Regions from separate parts of the Labrys okinawensis genome, predicted to be linked through region 2. Evidence: riboswitches for the same ligand, from Rfam matches in the RefSeq annotation. Region 2 holds a riboswitch; the other holds the start of a gene.

Region 1 (7,261 bases), 2.0 Mb from region 2:
GATCAGCTTGGCACCTTCCTTCACGAGGAGGGCGACCCAGTCGACGCTGTCGACCACAGGGTAGAAGGGATCGAGTCCGTTCATGCGAGGACCGCCTGACCAAGCACGGGGGTAGAGGGCGCCGCCATGTCGCGCGGCGTCATCGGATCGGCAAGGAAGGCGAGGCGCCCGGCCTCGATGGCGAGGGCGAAGGCGCGCGCCATGCCGGCTGGGTCCCCCGCCTTCGCTACGGCCGTGTTGAGCAGGATGGCGTCATAGCCGAGTTCCATCGCCTGCGCCGCATGCGAGGGCGTGCCGATGCCGGCATCGACAACCAGGGGAATGCCGGGGAAATGCGCACGCAACGCCCTCAGACCGTAGACATTGTTGAGGCCGCGGCCCGAGCCGATCGGCGCGCCCCAGGGCATCAGCACCCTGCAGCCTGCCTCGACCAGCCGGTCGGCGACCACGAGATCCTCGGTCGTATAGGGAAAGACCTCGAAGCCGTCCCTGGCGAGGATGCGCGCGGCCTCGACCAGGCCGAAGACATCGGGTTGCAGCGTATCGGCTTCGCCGATGACTTCGAGCTTGACCCAGGTGGTGCCGAACACCTCCCGCGCCATCTCGGCGGTGGTGACGGCCTCCTGCACCGTATGGCAGCCAGCGGTGTTGGGCAGCACGCGGACGCCGAGGTCGCGGATCAGCTGCCAGAAAGTCTGGCCACTGCGCTGCGACCCCGCCTCCCGTCGCAGCGACACGGTGACGATGCCGGCTCCGGAGGCGCCCACGGCCTCGGTAAGGATGGCGGGCGAGGGATATTGCGCCGTCCCGAGAAGGAGGCGCGAGGCGAACGGGGTGCCGTAGAAGGTGAGAGGGTCGGTCATGAAGTGGCTCATTCGAGGGGAGGGCGTGGGTTCCTGGGTGCGCGGACGTCTCGTCCGCATCGCGGAACCGTGACGCTTGTAGAAGCGTAAGAGGCGGACGAGACGTCCGCGCTCCCAGGATCATCCTCCCTGCATCGGCGCGAGAATCTCAACCGAATCCCCATCCCGCAGCGCGGTCCTTCCGCGATCCGCCGCGCGCACGAAACGCCCGTTTATCGCCGTGGCCACCACGGCCTCGGCGAGTTCCAGCGTCTCGAGCAGCCGCGCCAGCGTTTCGGCGGCGGCCTCCTGCGTCTCACCATTGATGGTCAAGGTCATAGCGTACCTCCTTGCGCGGCAGGATGAGGTCGGCCGCTTCCCGAGCCAGGGCCGGCGAGAGCAGGAAGCCGTGGCGGAACAGGCCGTTGAGGGAGAGGACCCGGCCCTGTCGGGTCAGGCGTGGCAGATTGTCGGGGAATGCCGGGCGCAGATCGGCGTCGAGCTCGACGATTTCGGCTTCGCCAAAAGCAGGGTGCAGGGTGAAGGCGGCATTGAGCAGTTCCATGGCCGAGCGCACCGTCGGCGGCCCCGGATGCTCGCTCTCGATCATGGTGGCGCCGATCATGAAATGGGCACCGGCGCGGGGCACGATATAGAGCGGGAAGCGCGGATGCAGGAAGCGCACCGGCCGCGACAGCGTCACGCCGGGCGCCCTGACGATCACCATCTCGCCGCGCACGCCTCGCAGACCGGGCAAGGTCTCACGGGCCGCGAAGCCCCGGCAGTCGAGCACGGTATCGGCCACGAGCGCTTGCGGATCGGCCTCGACGCTGAAGCGAAGGACGACGCCGAGATCCTCCAGCGCACCGGCCAAAGCTGCCAGAGCGCGGCGCGGGTCGAGATGGGCCTCGCGTGGAAAGAACAGGCCCCGCTGGAAGCGGCCGGCGAGATCGGGTTCAAGCCCGGCAATGCCGAGGGCATCGACCGCGACATGCGCCTGGGTGCGACGGGCAAAGCGGGCAATCTCGCTCTCGTCGCGGGGCGGGGCCACCACCAGCGTACCGCGCTGGACCGTGTCGGGGAAATGACGAGGCCACCATTCGAGCGCGAGCTGGCCACGTTCCATCACGGCGGGCTCGGCGCTCTCGCGCTCGCACCAGGGCGCCAGCATGCCGCCGGCGAGCCAGGAGCAGGCGCGTGCGCCGAGGATGGGCGCGCGCTCCAGCACCTCGACTTCGGCGCCCCGCATAGCACATTCCAGCGCCGCGACGAGGCCGGCGACGCCGGCCCCGACCACGGCGATGTGCTCGCGCTTACCCGGCCGGAACATAGAGCGCTCCGCCCTGTTCGAGGAACTCGCGCGACTTGGCCGCCATGCCTTCGGCTGCTGCCTTCTCCATGGCCAGCGCCTCCATGTCGCGCACCTCTTGACGAAGATCCTGCGTGATCTTCATCGAGCAGAATTTCGGCCCGCACATCGAGCAGAAATGAGCGACCTTGTGCACGTCCTTCGGCAGGGTCTCGTCATGGAAGGCGCGTGCCGTATCCGGATCGAGCGAGAGGTTGAACTGATCCTCCCAGCGGAAATCGAAGCGCGCCTGCGAGAGCGCATCGTCGCGGATGCGGGCGGCCGGATGGCCCTTGGCGAGATCGGCGGCATGGGCAGCGATGCGGTAGGTGATGACGCCGGTCTTCACATCGTCGCGGTTGGGCAGGCCGAGATGCTCTTTCGGCGTGACATAGCAGAGCATCGCCGTGCCGAACCAGCCGATCATCGCCGCGCCGATGCCGGAGGTGATATGGTCGTAGCCCGGTGCGATATCTGTGGTGAGCGGCCCGAGCGTATAGAAGGGCGCCTCGCCGCAGGCGGCGAGCTGCTTGTCCATGTTCTGCTTGATCTTGTGCATGGGCACATGTCCAGGCCCCTCGATCATCACCTGGCACCCCTTGTCCCAGGCGATCTTCGTGAGCTCTCCCAGGGTTTCAAGCTCGGCGAACTGGGCGGCATCGTTGGCATCGGCGATCGAGCCGGGGCGCAGGCCGTCGCCGAGCGAGAAGGAGACGTCGTAGCGGCGCATGATGTCGCAGATGTCGGCGAAATGCTCATAGAGGAAGTTCTCGCGATGGCCGGCCAGGCACCAGCGCGCCATGATCGAGCCGCCGCGCGAGACGATGCCGGTGACGCGCCGGGCCGTCAGCGGCACATGGGCGAGGCGCACGCCGGCATGAATGGTGAAATAGTCGATGCCCTGCTCGGCCTGCTCGATCAGCGTGTCCTTGAACACCTCCCAGTCGAGCTTGAGCGGATCGCCGTCCACCTTCTCCAGCGCCTGGTAGATCGGCACGGTTCCGATCGGCACGGGAGAGTTCCGGATGATCCATGAGCGGATATTGTGGATGTTGCGCCCGGTGGAAAGGTCCATCACCGTGTCCGCACCCCAGCGCGTGGCCCAGACAAGCTTCTCCACCTCCTCGGCGGCGCCGGAGGTCACGGCGGAATTGCCGATATTGGCGTTGACCTTCACCAGGAAATTGCGGCCGATGACCATCGGCTCAAGCTCGGCATGATTGATGTTGGCGGGCAGGATGGCCCGTCCCAGCGCGATCTCGTCGCGCACGAATTCGGGCGTGACGAAGTCGGGAATCGCGGCGCCGAAATCCTCACCGTCGGCTCTCCGCCCTGCAGCGCCCTCCAGCGCCCTTTCGCGGGCGAGGTTTTCGCGGAAGGCGGCATAGACCATCTCTTCCGTGATCAGGCCGGCGCGTGCGAACTCGTATTGGGTGACGCGCTGGCCGTCAGCGCCGCGGCGCAGAACGCGTTCGGCCGGGCAAGGCTGCACCAGGCGTTCGGCCGAGACATGGCCATTGTCCTCGGGCTTGACGGCGCGGCCCTCGATGGCGGCAAAGCCACGGGCGGCGATCCAGGCGTCGCGCACGGCGGGCAGGCCCTGCTGCAGGTCGATGGCCGCGCCATCATCCGTATAGGGGCCGGAGGGGTCGTACACGCGCACGGGCTCGAGCGCGGGATCGCCGAGGCAGATTTCGCGGTAGGGCACGCGCATCCCGGGATGCGAGGCGGGCGCGGCATAGACCTTGCGCGAACCTTGGATCGGCCCGGTGGTGACGCTTTGCGGCGCAGCTGTTTTGTCTTTGGGGGCTTGGTAGTTCATGGATCTCCTCCTCGAAGCGAGTGTTGGAGATCCGGGGCGACGATTGTCTGGGCGGACCCTGGTATTGCAACCTGGTCCTTGGGCCTGATGCCAGGCCCGCAGTTCCCGTCCCTTCGCCGGCATGACCCGGATCAGGTTCGAAGAGTTCGGCTCTGGGCCATCTCAGCCCCGCTTGCGCGGGACACCCCTCGGAACGGTTGTCAGCCTAGACCCGGAATCGCCTGGCGTCCAGAGGGGGATGAGATGCGAGATTGGAGGGTCGATCACCGATCGACATTTCCCCCTTCCTGCGAACACAACGTTTCCAAGATTGTCGATCGGTGATCGACCTCCGATCCTCACTCCGTCTTGGAAGGGCGGCCCTTCTTGGCTACCTTGTTCCGCCCATCGCGTGAGTCCTCCCATGCCCCATTCCGTCGATCGTGTCCGGCAGGCCCTGCTGTCGGCTGGCCATCCCGATACCATCACAGAGTTTGCAGAGGGCACGCATACGGTGGCGGAGGCGGCGGCTTCGGTGGGATGCACAGAGGCCGAGATCGCCAAGTCGATCATTTTCCGCAGCGGCGAGACCCCCGTCCTGGTGGTTGCCTCCGGCGTCAACCGCATCGACCGCGCCAAGGTGGGGACGGCGCTCGGGCGCAAGATCGAACGCGCCGATCCCGCCTGGGTGGAACAGGTCACCGGGTTTGCCGTCGGCGGGGTGGCGCCTGTCGGCCATCTGGCGCCCGCATTGATCCTGATCGATGAGGATTTGATGGTGCTCGATCCGATCTGGGCCGCGGCGGGCTCGCCCACCCATGCCTTCCGCACCTCCCCGGTCGAATTGGTGCGCGTGACCGGCGGCACCGTGGCGCATGTCAAGGCATAGAGGAACCGGTTGACGTAAACTGCCTGAATCCCTCCTGCTCGCGGTAGCGCCTCGGGAGCCATCTGCCTTCATGGTTGCTAATGATGGCGCTTGAGAGCCGCGCTTGACCAAAGTCCTTGACGGGCCGGGGCGTCGCATATCAAACTCTGCCAAAATGTCGCGAAAACGCGCAAGCGCTCCGATTGGGAGCGCCCCTTCTACCGACATCGACTGGCCGACTGCGGGGCCTTGCCTTTATGGCCTCTGCGCTGGAATGCCCGACTTCGTAGTATGGTAGTGTCCCACATTTAACGGTCAGGCCGGAGCACCCGGCCGGTGGTCGTGGGCATAACGAGGGGTCAAATCTCGATGCGCTGAGAATTCAATCAAGATTCCTACGTCCTACCAGGCATATCGGCCACAGAAGCCGGACGCCGGTAAGGCAATGCCAGAGCTAACCCTACTCTGCACCAGAATATATAGAGGAAACGCTGATGAACAAATCCAAGGTCTACGGCGCCGCTGTGGGTGCTGTCATGGCTCTCGCCGCAGGCATAGTCGCCGCTCAAGCTGACGGCATTTGCAAGAATACCGTGCGCGTGCTGGCTCAGCCTCAAGACAGTCTCGCTCTCAACGAGAAAAACAAGGATGAATTCGAGAAGCTGAGCGGCGCCAGCTTCCAGATCGACTATCTCAACGAGAACGACCGGCGCGCAAAGTCCCGCGCGGATGCTTCCACCATCGGCAAATACAACGTCTATTATATCGATGAGGCGAACGTCGCGCTCTTTGCGTCCTCGAAGTGGATCTATCCGGTCCTTGACTACTATCCCAAGGAGTATGATTTCGCCGATTTCGATCCCGGCCGCCAGAAGGTCGCGACCTTCGATGGCAAGCCCTATTTTGCGCCGGTCACCGGCGGCGGCGACCTCATGGTCTACCGCAAGGACCTGTTGGACAAGGCCGGCTTGAAGCCACCCACGACGCTCGATGACCTGATCGCCGATGTAAAGAAGCTGCACGATCCCGATCACGGCGTCTATGGCATCGCCCTGCGCGGACAGCGCGGTTCGGGTGCCAATGTCTGGCGCTGGATGCCCTATTTCAAAGGTTTCGGCGGGCAATGGTTCGACGGCGACAAGCCGACCTTCGATTCCGATGCCGGCGTGAAGGCCACACAGACCTATCTCGATCTGTTCAAATATTCCGCTCCCGGCACCAAGACGGGCAGCTGGGATGAATCGACCGGCGCCTTCCTTTCCGGCCAGGTGGCGCTGCTGATCGAATCGAGCCCGCTCGGCGCCCTCGCCCTCGATCCCAAGGTCTCCAAGGTGACGGACAAGGTCGGTTTTGCCGCCCCGCCTTCGCCACTGACCGGCGGCGGCTATGCCCACGGCCTTGCCATCGGCGTGAAGGGCAACAAGGACGATGATGCGCGCAAATGCGCCGGTCTTTTCATCGCCTGGGCGACCTCGAAGGAGAATGAGCAGCGCAATCTCGACGCCGGCAATTTCGGCGGCCTCAATCGCACCAGCGTGCTGACCAGCCCGGCATTCAACCAGAAATTCAGTGCCGACCTTTCCAAGGCGCTCTCGGACACCGCCAAGGTCACCGCCGTGAACTTTTGGCAGGACGCCGACTGGCCGGCCCTGGGCGACCGCTGGGGCATCGAACTCGAAGAACTGATCGCCGGCACCCGGACGGATGTGAAGGGCAGCCTGGATGAGCTCAACGACTATGCCAAGGAATTGGTAGCGAAGAAAAAGAAATAATGGAGCTGGCTAAATAATTAAAGGAGTGGCCGCCTTTCTGACGAGGGGAGGTGGCTCATTGTAGGCATAGGCACTGGTCTAAAGGGTGCAACGCGAGCCTCCACCACGAAGCTGGGGAAGGCTTTGCGTCGCGCTCTTCGATATATCTTCTCACTCCCCTACGGATGCATCCTCGCGCCCTTGGTGATCTTGTCGACGAGTTTCTTGTCCGTCCGCAGCGCAATCCCCACCACCCTGGCGTCCTCGGGCGCATGTTCGGCGAAGACCGCGCGGTTGGCAGCGTCGTGGCCTGTTGCGAACATCTCCTCGATATAGAGCGAGGTGCGCACGCCGCGCTCCAGCGAGCGGCGATGGATCGTCGCCATGGTTGCGGCGTCAGCGGCGAGCACGATGGCGGGTTGGGCCGACAGGGCGTTGTAGAAATGGCCGGCGCGGTCGCGATAGGGCTCGCCGATGATCTCGGGAGCCCCGGCGACGACGCCGCTGGTGAGGAAGGCGGTGACGTTGAGCGCCTGCCAGGGGGCAAGATCGTCTCGCAATACGATTGTAAATTTAGTATCGAACATGGATGGTTACTTTCGAGGCTCCAATGCCGTCGGGCGATAGGCCGCATGCTTTAGAGCGGCAGGC
Region 2 (7,261 bases):
CGCCCCGTCCAAGGCGCTGGCCAAGACCAATGTCGGCCTCAACGCCGCGATCGCGGGCGTCAGCATGTTCTACGAGATCATGGACACGCCCGCCGGGGAGGGGGCGGTCGAACGGGCCAAGCCGGCCTTTGTGAAGAAGGGCGGCACCGTGGTCTTCGACAGGGTGACCTTCGGCTACAAGCCGGACGAGCCGGTGCTGCGCGAGCTCTCGCTCCATGTCGAGGCTGGCAAGACGACGGCGCTGGTCGGCCAGTCCGGCGGCGGCAAGTCGACGGTGGTCAACCTGATCCTGCGCTTCTACGAGCCGCAATCGGGGGTGATCACCATCGACGGCCAGGATATCGGCAAGGTCTCGATCGGCAGCCTGCGCGAGGCGATGGCCTATGTCGGCCAGGACGTCTACCTCTTCGGAGGCACCATCCGCGAGAACATCGCCTTCGGCCATCCCGGCGCCTCGCAGGAAGCGATCGAGGCGGCGGCGAAGGCGGCCTATGCCCATGATTTCATCCAGGCCTTCGAGCGGGGCTACGATACCGAGGTGGGCGAACGCGGCCTGCAGCTCTCCGGCGGCCAGCGCGCCCGCATCGCCATCGCCCGCGCCATCCTGCGCGATGCCTCGATGATCCTGCTGGACGAAGCGACGGCGGCGCTCGATTCCGAATCCGAGCAGGCCGTGCAGAATGCGCTCGACGATCTGTGCGCCGGACGCACCGTCGTCGTCATCGCCCATCGCCTGCAGACGATCCAGGAGGCCGACAAGATCTGCGTGATCGAGGCTGGCCGCGTGGTCGAAGAGGGCACGCATGAGCAATTGCTCGCCCGCGGCGGGCGCTATGCCTATCTCCACGCCGTGCAGTTCCGCGAAGAGCTCGAACTCGCCGGTGTAGAGCAAATCTCGGTGTCACTAGCCGCAATGCGCTCTAACTTATTGCTTTGACGTATTTTCTTCATTGAACAAGCCTATTGGCTTTTTCTTGAAAACGCCTTGAAAGGTCTCCGTTTCCGTGAAGTCCGTTGCCCTGTTCGATCTTGATGGCACCCTGGTCAATGCCGACCATCTGCACTACGAGGCGTGGAAGCACATGCTCTCGCCGCATGGCATCGACCTCACGGAGGAGTCCTACCGCACCGACGTCATGGGTTCGCCCAACAGCCTGCTTCTGAAGAGCCTGCTCAAGGGCCTCGACGAGAAAGCCGGGCTCGCGCTGATCAACGATAAGGAAGCGATGTTTCGCCGCCTCTTCGTCAAGGTCGAGCCGGCCACGGGACTGACGGCTTTCCTCGACTGGCTAGGCAAGAATGGCGTGCCGGTTGGCGTTGTCACCAATGCGCCGCGGGCCAATGCCGAGCACCAGCTTCGGGGCCTCGACCTCGTGAAGCGCTTTCCGCTCGTTGTCATCGGCGCCGAGGTGGCGAGGCCCAAACCCTTCCCCGATCCCTATTTGGCGGGCCTCGAACATCTCGAAGGTCGCGCCACAACCAGCCTCGCTTTCGAGGATTCCCGCTCGGGTATCGCGGCCGGCAAGGCGGCGGGGCTCAGCGTAGTCGGTCTGACGACGGGCATGAGCGAAGCCGCCATGCTGGCCGAAGGCGTCGATCTCGCCATTCCCGACTATGAGGATCCCCGCCTTCTGCCCTTCGCGGCGCAGCGTCTCGGCCTCGCCTGATAGCGAGAGCGCGGACATCTTGTCCGCCCCTTCGATCCCCGTCCCACGAGCCGGCAAAGAATTGCCTTTCCCTCCCCCTGCGAACGCGCTAACACCAGATTGTCTCATGGGGTGCCTGCAAGGGCTGAGAGGCGGGAAGCACGGTGCTTTTAGGCCAACCCATCGAACCTGATCCGGATCGTACCGGCGGAGGGATGAGCCTTGAAGCAGCATGCTTCCACTGCCCTTTCTTCATTCTCGCTGTCCGTCTCGATCACCTATCGATTTGGAGGACGCTCATGCTGAAGAAACTCCTGGCTGCCATCGCTCTGGCAGCGCTCGCCACCGCGGCACACGCACAGGATAAGCCGGCTCTCACCGTCTACACCTATGAAAGCTTCTCGGGCGAATACGGCCCCGGCAAGCAGTTGCAGACCGCCTTCGAGGCCAAATGTGGCTGCACGATCAATTACGTGACCGCCGATGACGGCGGCGCGCTCTTCGCCAAGCTCAAGCTGGAGGGCACTTCCACCAAGGCGGATGTCGTCGTCGGCCTCGACGACAATCTGATGGGGGAGGCGGAAAAGTCGGGCCTGTTCGTGCCGCATGGTTTGGCCACCGATGGCCTTTCCTTGCCGGAGCCCTGGGCCGACAAGACCTTCGTGCCCTTCGATTGGGGCTATTTCGCCTTCGTCTATGATGGCGACAAACTGAAGAATCCGCCGGCCAGCCTGAAGGAGCTCGTCGAGAACAAGGACGGCCCGAAAGTGGTGATCGAGGATCCGCGCACCTCGACGCCGGGCCTCGGGCTGCTCGCCTGGATGAAGGCTGTCTATGGCGACAAGGCGGCCGACGCCTGGAAGCAGCTCAAGCCCCGCATCGTCACCGTCACGCCGGGCTGGTCGGAAGCCTATGGCCTCTTCCTCAAGGGTGAGGCGGACATGGTGCTTTCCTACTCCACCTCGCCCTCCTATCACATCGAGGTCGAGAAGAAGACGAACTACCATGCCGCCATGTTCCCGGAAGGGCATCAGGTGCAGGTGGAGGTCGCGGGCCTGGTAGCGAGCTCCAGGCAGCAGGATCTCGGCCGCCAGTTCCTGAGCTTCCTGCTGTCGAACGAAGGCCAGGCCGTGCTGCCCGAGACCAACTGGATGTTTCCCGCCAAGACCCCAGCCGCGGGCCTACCTGATAGCTTCAAGGCCGTGCCGGTTCCCGCCAAGGCACTGATGTCGGACCCCGCCAAGCTCGCCGAGAACCGCAAGGCGTGGATCGACGAATGGCTGGCTGCCATGGCGAAGTGAGGGGTTGATGTACGGCAGGTCAACTTATGTGCGCTGGTGTTGCCCCCCGTTCTGCAGCGTCACACCACAAACCTGAATGTCCGGTCTCTCCCTTCTCGCTGCCCTGGCTGCTCTTGTCCTTGCCTCCCTCGCCAGCCTCTTTCTCGCGGCAGGCGGCGAACCGTGGCAGGGCAATGCTGCCTATCTCGTCTCGATCGCCAGCTTCACGCTCTACCAGGCGCTGCTCTCGACGCTGTTCTCCCTGATCTTCGGCGCGCTGGTGGCTCTGGCTCTGGCGCGGCGGCATTTCCCAGGGCGGCGCCTGCTGCTGGCACTCTTCGGCGTAGCCACCGCCTTGCCTTCGATTGTCGCCGTCTTTGCCTTTGCGGGCATCTTCGGCCGTGTCGGCATCGTCAACGCCGTCCTCGGCGCCATCGGCCTGCCCGGCCTCGCCATCTATGGTCTCACCGGCATCCTGCTAGTCCACGTTTTCTTCAACGGCGCCTTCGCAGCCCGTGTCTTCCTGGCCGCGCTGGAGGCAGTACCGGGCGAGCATTGGCGCCTGGCGTCTTCCCTCGGCCTGCCCTCGGGCGCCGTATTCCGCCTGATCGACTGGCCAGTGCTGCGGCGCGACATGGCGGCACTCGGCCTCCTGATCTTCATCGCCTGCGCCACCAGCTTCGCCATCCCGCTCACCCTCGGCGGCGGCCCAGGCAGTGCGACCTTCGAGGTGGCGATCTACCAGGCCATCCATTCCGACGCCGATTTCGCCCGTGCGGCCGTGCTCGCCCTGCTCCAGATTGGCGCGATGGTGGTGCTTGTGGTGCTCGCAGCCCCCCTGCTGGTCTCGACGCCGGAGGTCGCCGCGCTGGGCCGCCGCATCGAGCGGCCGGACCGGCGGGGGATGGCGCTCCACCTCATGGACGCTGCCGTGCTCGTCATCGCGCTTCTTCTCATCGTGCCACCCTTGCTGGCCGTGATCTGGGCCGGAAGGTCATTGCTGGCCGGATTGGACCCGCAGGTGCCGCGAGCCCTCGGCACCAGCCTCGCCGTCGCGATCGCAGCCGCCACGCTCGCTCTCGGTGCAGCGCTGCTGCTCTCGCGCTCTCGCGCCACCCTCGGTGCTTCCGGTTGGGCCCGGACCGCGCGGCTGATGGCCTCGGCTCCACTGCTGGCCCTGGCAATTCCGCCTCTCGCCTTTGCTGCCGGCCTCTATGTCATCGCCCGGGCTTTCGGTGCGGCCGATCTGATCGCAACGCCGGCCCTGATCCTGGTCAATGCCATGATGGCGCTGCCCTTCGTGCACCGCCTTGTCGATCCGCCCATGGCGCTCGCCCAGGACCGCTATGGACGCCTCGCCGAAAGCTTCGGCATGACCGGCTGGACCAGGCTGCGCCTGATCGAGTGGCCGCTGCTGGCGCCCTCGGCCACCGCGGCCTTCGCCTTCGCCATGGCGCTGTCGCTTGGTGACCTCGGTGTGGTCGCCTTGTTCGGTTCGGAGGGGCTGGTGACCTTGCCTTCGCTGCTCTACGCCAAGCTCGGCTCCTACCGCATCGAGGAGGCCGATGGCATTGCTGCCCTGCTGGCCGGGCTGGTGCTGGTGCTCTTTCTGGTGGCCGACAGGCTGGGAGGCCGGCATGCTCGTCGCTGACAAGCTTACCATCGTCATCGATGATTGGACGGGTGTCTACGACCTCTCTGTCCCAGGCGGCAGCATGGCGGCGATGGTCGGTCCTTCTGGTGGTGGCAAATCGACCCTGCTCCACGCCATTGCCGGCTTCGAGAGGCCGTCGAGCGGCAGCCTCAGCTTCGAGGGGCTAGACCTCCTGCCGGTGAAACCTTCGCAGCGGCCGGTCGCTATCGTCTTCCAGGATCACAATCTCCTGCCCAATCTCACGGCGCTGCAGAATGCCGGCCTCGCCCTGTCGCCGTCGCTAAGGCTGTCTGCGGCCGACAGGGGCGCCATTTCCGCCATGCTCGATCATGTCGGCCTCGCTGGGCTGGAGAAGCGCCTGCCTTCCGAGCTCTCGGGTGGGCAGCGCCAGCGCGTCGCACTGGCCCGCGCCATGCTGACCACGCGCCCGCTGCTGCTGCTGGACGAGCCGCTCACCGGCCTTGACCCGGCCATGCGCGCCGGCATGATCGACCTCATAGATACACTGCGGCGCGAGAAGGGGCTGACGGTGCTGATGACCACCCATACGCCCGAAGATATCGAGGGACGGGCGGATCAGATCCTGACCGTGGCGGACGGGCGGATCGTGTAGGTCATTCCGAGCGTATCGCTTGTGAGGATACGCGCGGGATCACGGTCGCTGTTGCGCTGCACACGCCAAGGTCTAAGCTTCCTTCTTTGCGTAGAGAGGGAATCGCCCGCATGGACGCCAGCGCGCTTGCCAGACTGATCGCCCAGGGGCGAGGTGCCGAGCCGGCGGATCTCGTGATCAAGAATGTGCGGCTTCTCGATCTCGTGAGCGGCGATCTCACGCAGACCGACATCGCTATCGGCGGCGACCGTATCATCGGTACCTATGCAAGCTATACCGGCCGGCACGAGATCGACGCGCGCGGACTGATCGCGGTGCCCGGCTTCATCGACACCCATCTCCATGTCGAGTCTTCGCTGGTAACGCCGGCCGAATATGATCGCTGCGTGCTGCGCCATGGCGTAACCACGGCGATCTGTGACCCGCATGAGATCGCCAACGTCGTCGGCGCGGATGGCATACGCTTCTTCCTGGAATCGGCGGGCCACACCGCCCTCGACCTGCGTGTGCAACTGTCGAGCTGCGTGCCCGCCACCCATCTGGAGACGTCCGGCGCGCGGCTCGGCGCCGAGGACCTCCTGCCCTTTGCCGGTCATGACAAGGTGATCGGCCTCGCCGAGTTCATGAATTTTCCGGGTGTGATCAATGCCGATCCCGACTGCCTGGCCAAGCTGATCGCCTTTCAGGACCGCCACATCGACGGCCATGCCCCGCTTCTGCGCGGCACTGATCTCAACGCCTATCTCACTGCCGGCATCCGCACGGACCATGAGACCACCACGGCGGAAGAAGGGCGCGAGAAGCTCGCCAAGGGCATGACGCTGCTGATCCGCGAGGGCTCGGTCTCCAAGGATCTGCATGCCCTGGCCGAATTGATCACGCTCAAGAATTCGCCCTATCTCGCTTTCTGCACCGATGACCGCAACCCCCTCGATATCGCCGAGGAGGGACATCTTGACTTCATGATCCGCACCGCCATCGGCCTCGGCGCCGAGCCGCTGGCGGCCTATCGCACCGCGACGATCTCCGCCGCCATGGCGTTCGGGCTGCGAGACCGTGGTGTGATCGGGCCGGGCAGGCGGGCCGACATCGTGCTGCTCGAGGATCTCGAACTTTGCGCCGTGCGCCATGTGATCAGCGCCGGCCGCCTCGTAGAGGACGGGCTCTTCGAGGGACGCCCTCGCGTGCAGCCGGTCGGTCTCGATTCGATGAAGGCGCGGCATGTCACGGCATCGGATTTCGAGGCAGCCGCCCCGGGGCCGACGGGCCCCGTGATGGGCGTGATGCCGGGCAAGATCATCACGCAGCATCTGCGCCTCAGCCTGCCTTATGCCGATGGCCGGCGCGGGATCGATCTCGGCCAGGACGTGGTCAAGGTCGCGGTGGTCGAGCGCCATGGCGTGAATGGCAATATCGGCCGCGGCTTCGTCAAGGGCTTCGGCCTGAGGCAAGGCGCAATTGCCTCCTCCGTCGGGCATGACTCGCATAATATCTGCGTGGTCGGCGCCGATGACGCCGACATGGCACTCGCCGTCAACCGCCTCGGCGAGATTGGCGGCGGCTTCGTGGTGGTGCGCGACGGCGCCGTGCTGGCGGAGCTGGCGCTACCGGTGGCCGGGTTGATGAGCACGCTGCCCTTCGAAGCGGTGCGGGACCGCCTGATGCCTCTTAGAGCCGCGGCGAAATCGCTCGGCGTCACCCTGGCTGAGCCCTTCCTGCAGGTCGCCTTCCTGCCGCTGCCGGTGATTCCACACCTGAAGATCACCGATCGCGGCATGGTCGATGTCGACCGCTTCGAGCTGATTACCGCCTGAATCAAAATCTGAGGAAGAGATGGAAAACCATCTCTTTCCAAGCTTTTATGGCACTAATCGGAATCGGTACTCCAGCATGACTCCTTGCCATCTAAGCATTTTGCGATTCTTGGCGATCCAATCTGAAGGTAAAACGCGCCAGCGATGAAGCTCCTCGTCGTCTTCTGCCATCCCTGCGCGGAAAGCTACGTCGCCGCCGTGCGCGATGCAGCCTTGCGCGGGCTCGCCCAGGCCGGGCATGACGTGCGCGTTCT

Evidence for each region. A riboswitch is a leader RNA that binds a small molecule or an ion and turns the genes downstream of it on or off. The one in region 2 is predicted to bind thiamine pyrophosphate.
Region 1: another riboswitch for thiamine pyrophosphate. It lies ahead of thiC (phosphomethylpyrimidine synthase ThiC); the one in region 2 lies ahead of thiB (thiamine ABC transporter substrate binding subunit).

Annotation. Positions count from the first base shown of each region.
Region 1 covers NZ_CP178864.1:906,496-913,756, forward strand. Annotated here, with positions in the region: gene ACMDCR_RS04390 (thiamine phosphate synthase) at 1-84, opposite strand, end outside; gene ACMDCR_RS04395 (thiazole synthase) at 81-863, opposite strand; gene thiS (sulfur carrier protein ThiS) at 984-1,181, opposite strand; gene thiO (glycine oxidase ThiO) at 1,159-2,172, opposite strand; gene thiC (phosphomethylpyrimidine synthase ThiC) at 2,156-4,012, opposite strand; TPP riboswitch at 4,104-4,211, opposite strand; gene ACMDCR_RS04415 (YbaK/EbsC family protein) at 4,416-4,880, shown strand; gene ACMDCR_RS04420 (ABC transporter substrate-binding protein) at 5,354-6,631, shown strand; gene ACMDCR_RS04425 (DUF2000 family protein) at 6,790-7,197, opposite strand; gene ACMDCR_RS04430 (AraC family ligand binding domain-containing protein) at 7,221-7,261, shown strand, end outside.
Region 2 covers NZ_CP178864.1:2,886,344-2,893,604, forward strand. Annotated here, with positions in the region: gene ACMDCR_RS13420 (ABC transporter ATP-binding protein) at 1-937, shown strand, start outside; gene ACMDCR_RS13425 (HAD family hydrolase) at 1,005-1,667, shown strand; TPP riboswitch at 1,765-1,879, shown strand; gene thiB (thiamine ABC transporter substrate binding subunit) at 1,946-2,947, shown strand; gene ACMDCR_RS13435 (ABC transporter permease subunit) at 3,024-4,577, shown strand; gene ACMDCR_RS13440 (ATP-binding cassette domain-containing protein) at 4,564-5,193, shown strand; gene ade (adenine deaminase) at 5,304-7,007, shown strand; gene ACMDCR_RS13450 (NAD(P)H-dependent oxidoreductase) at 7,152-7,261, shown strand, end outside.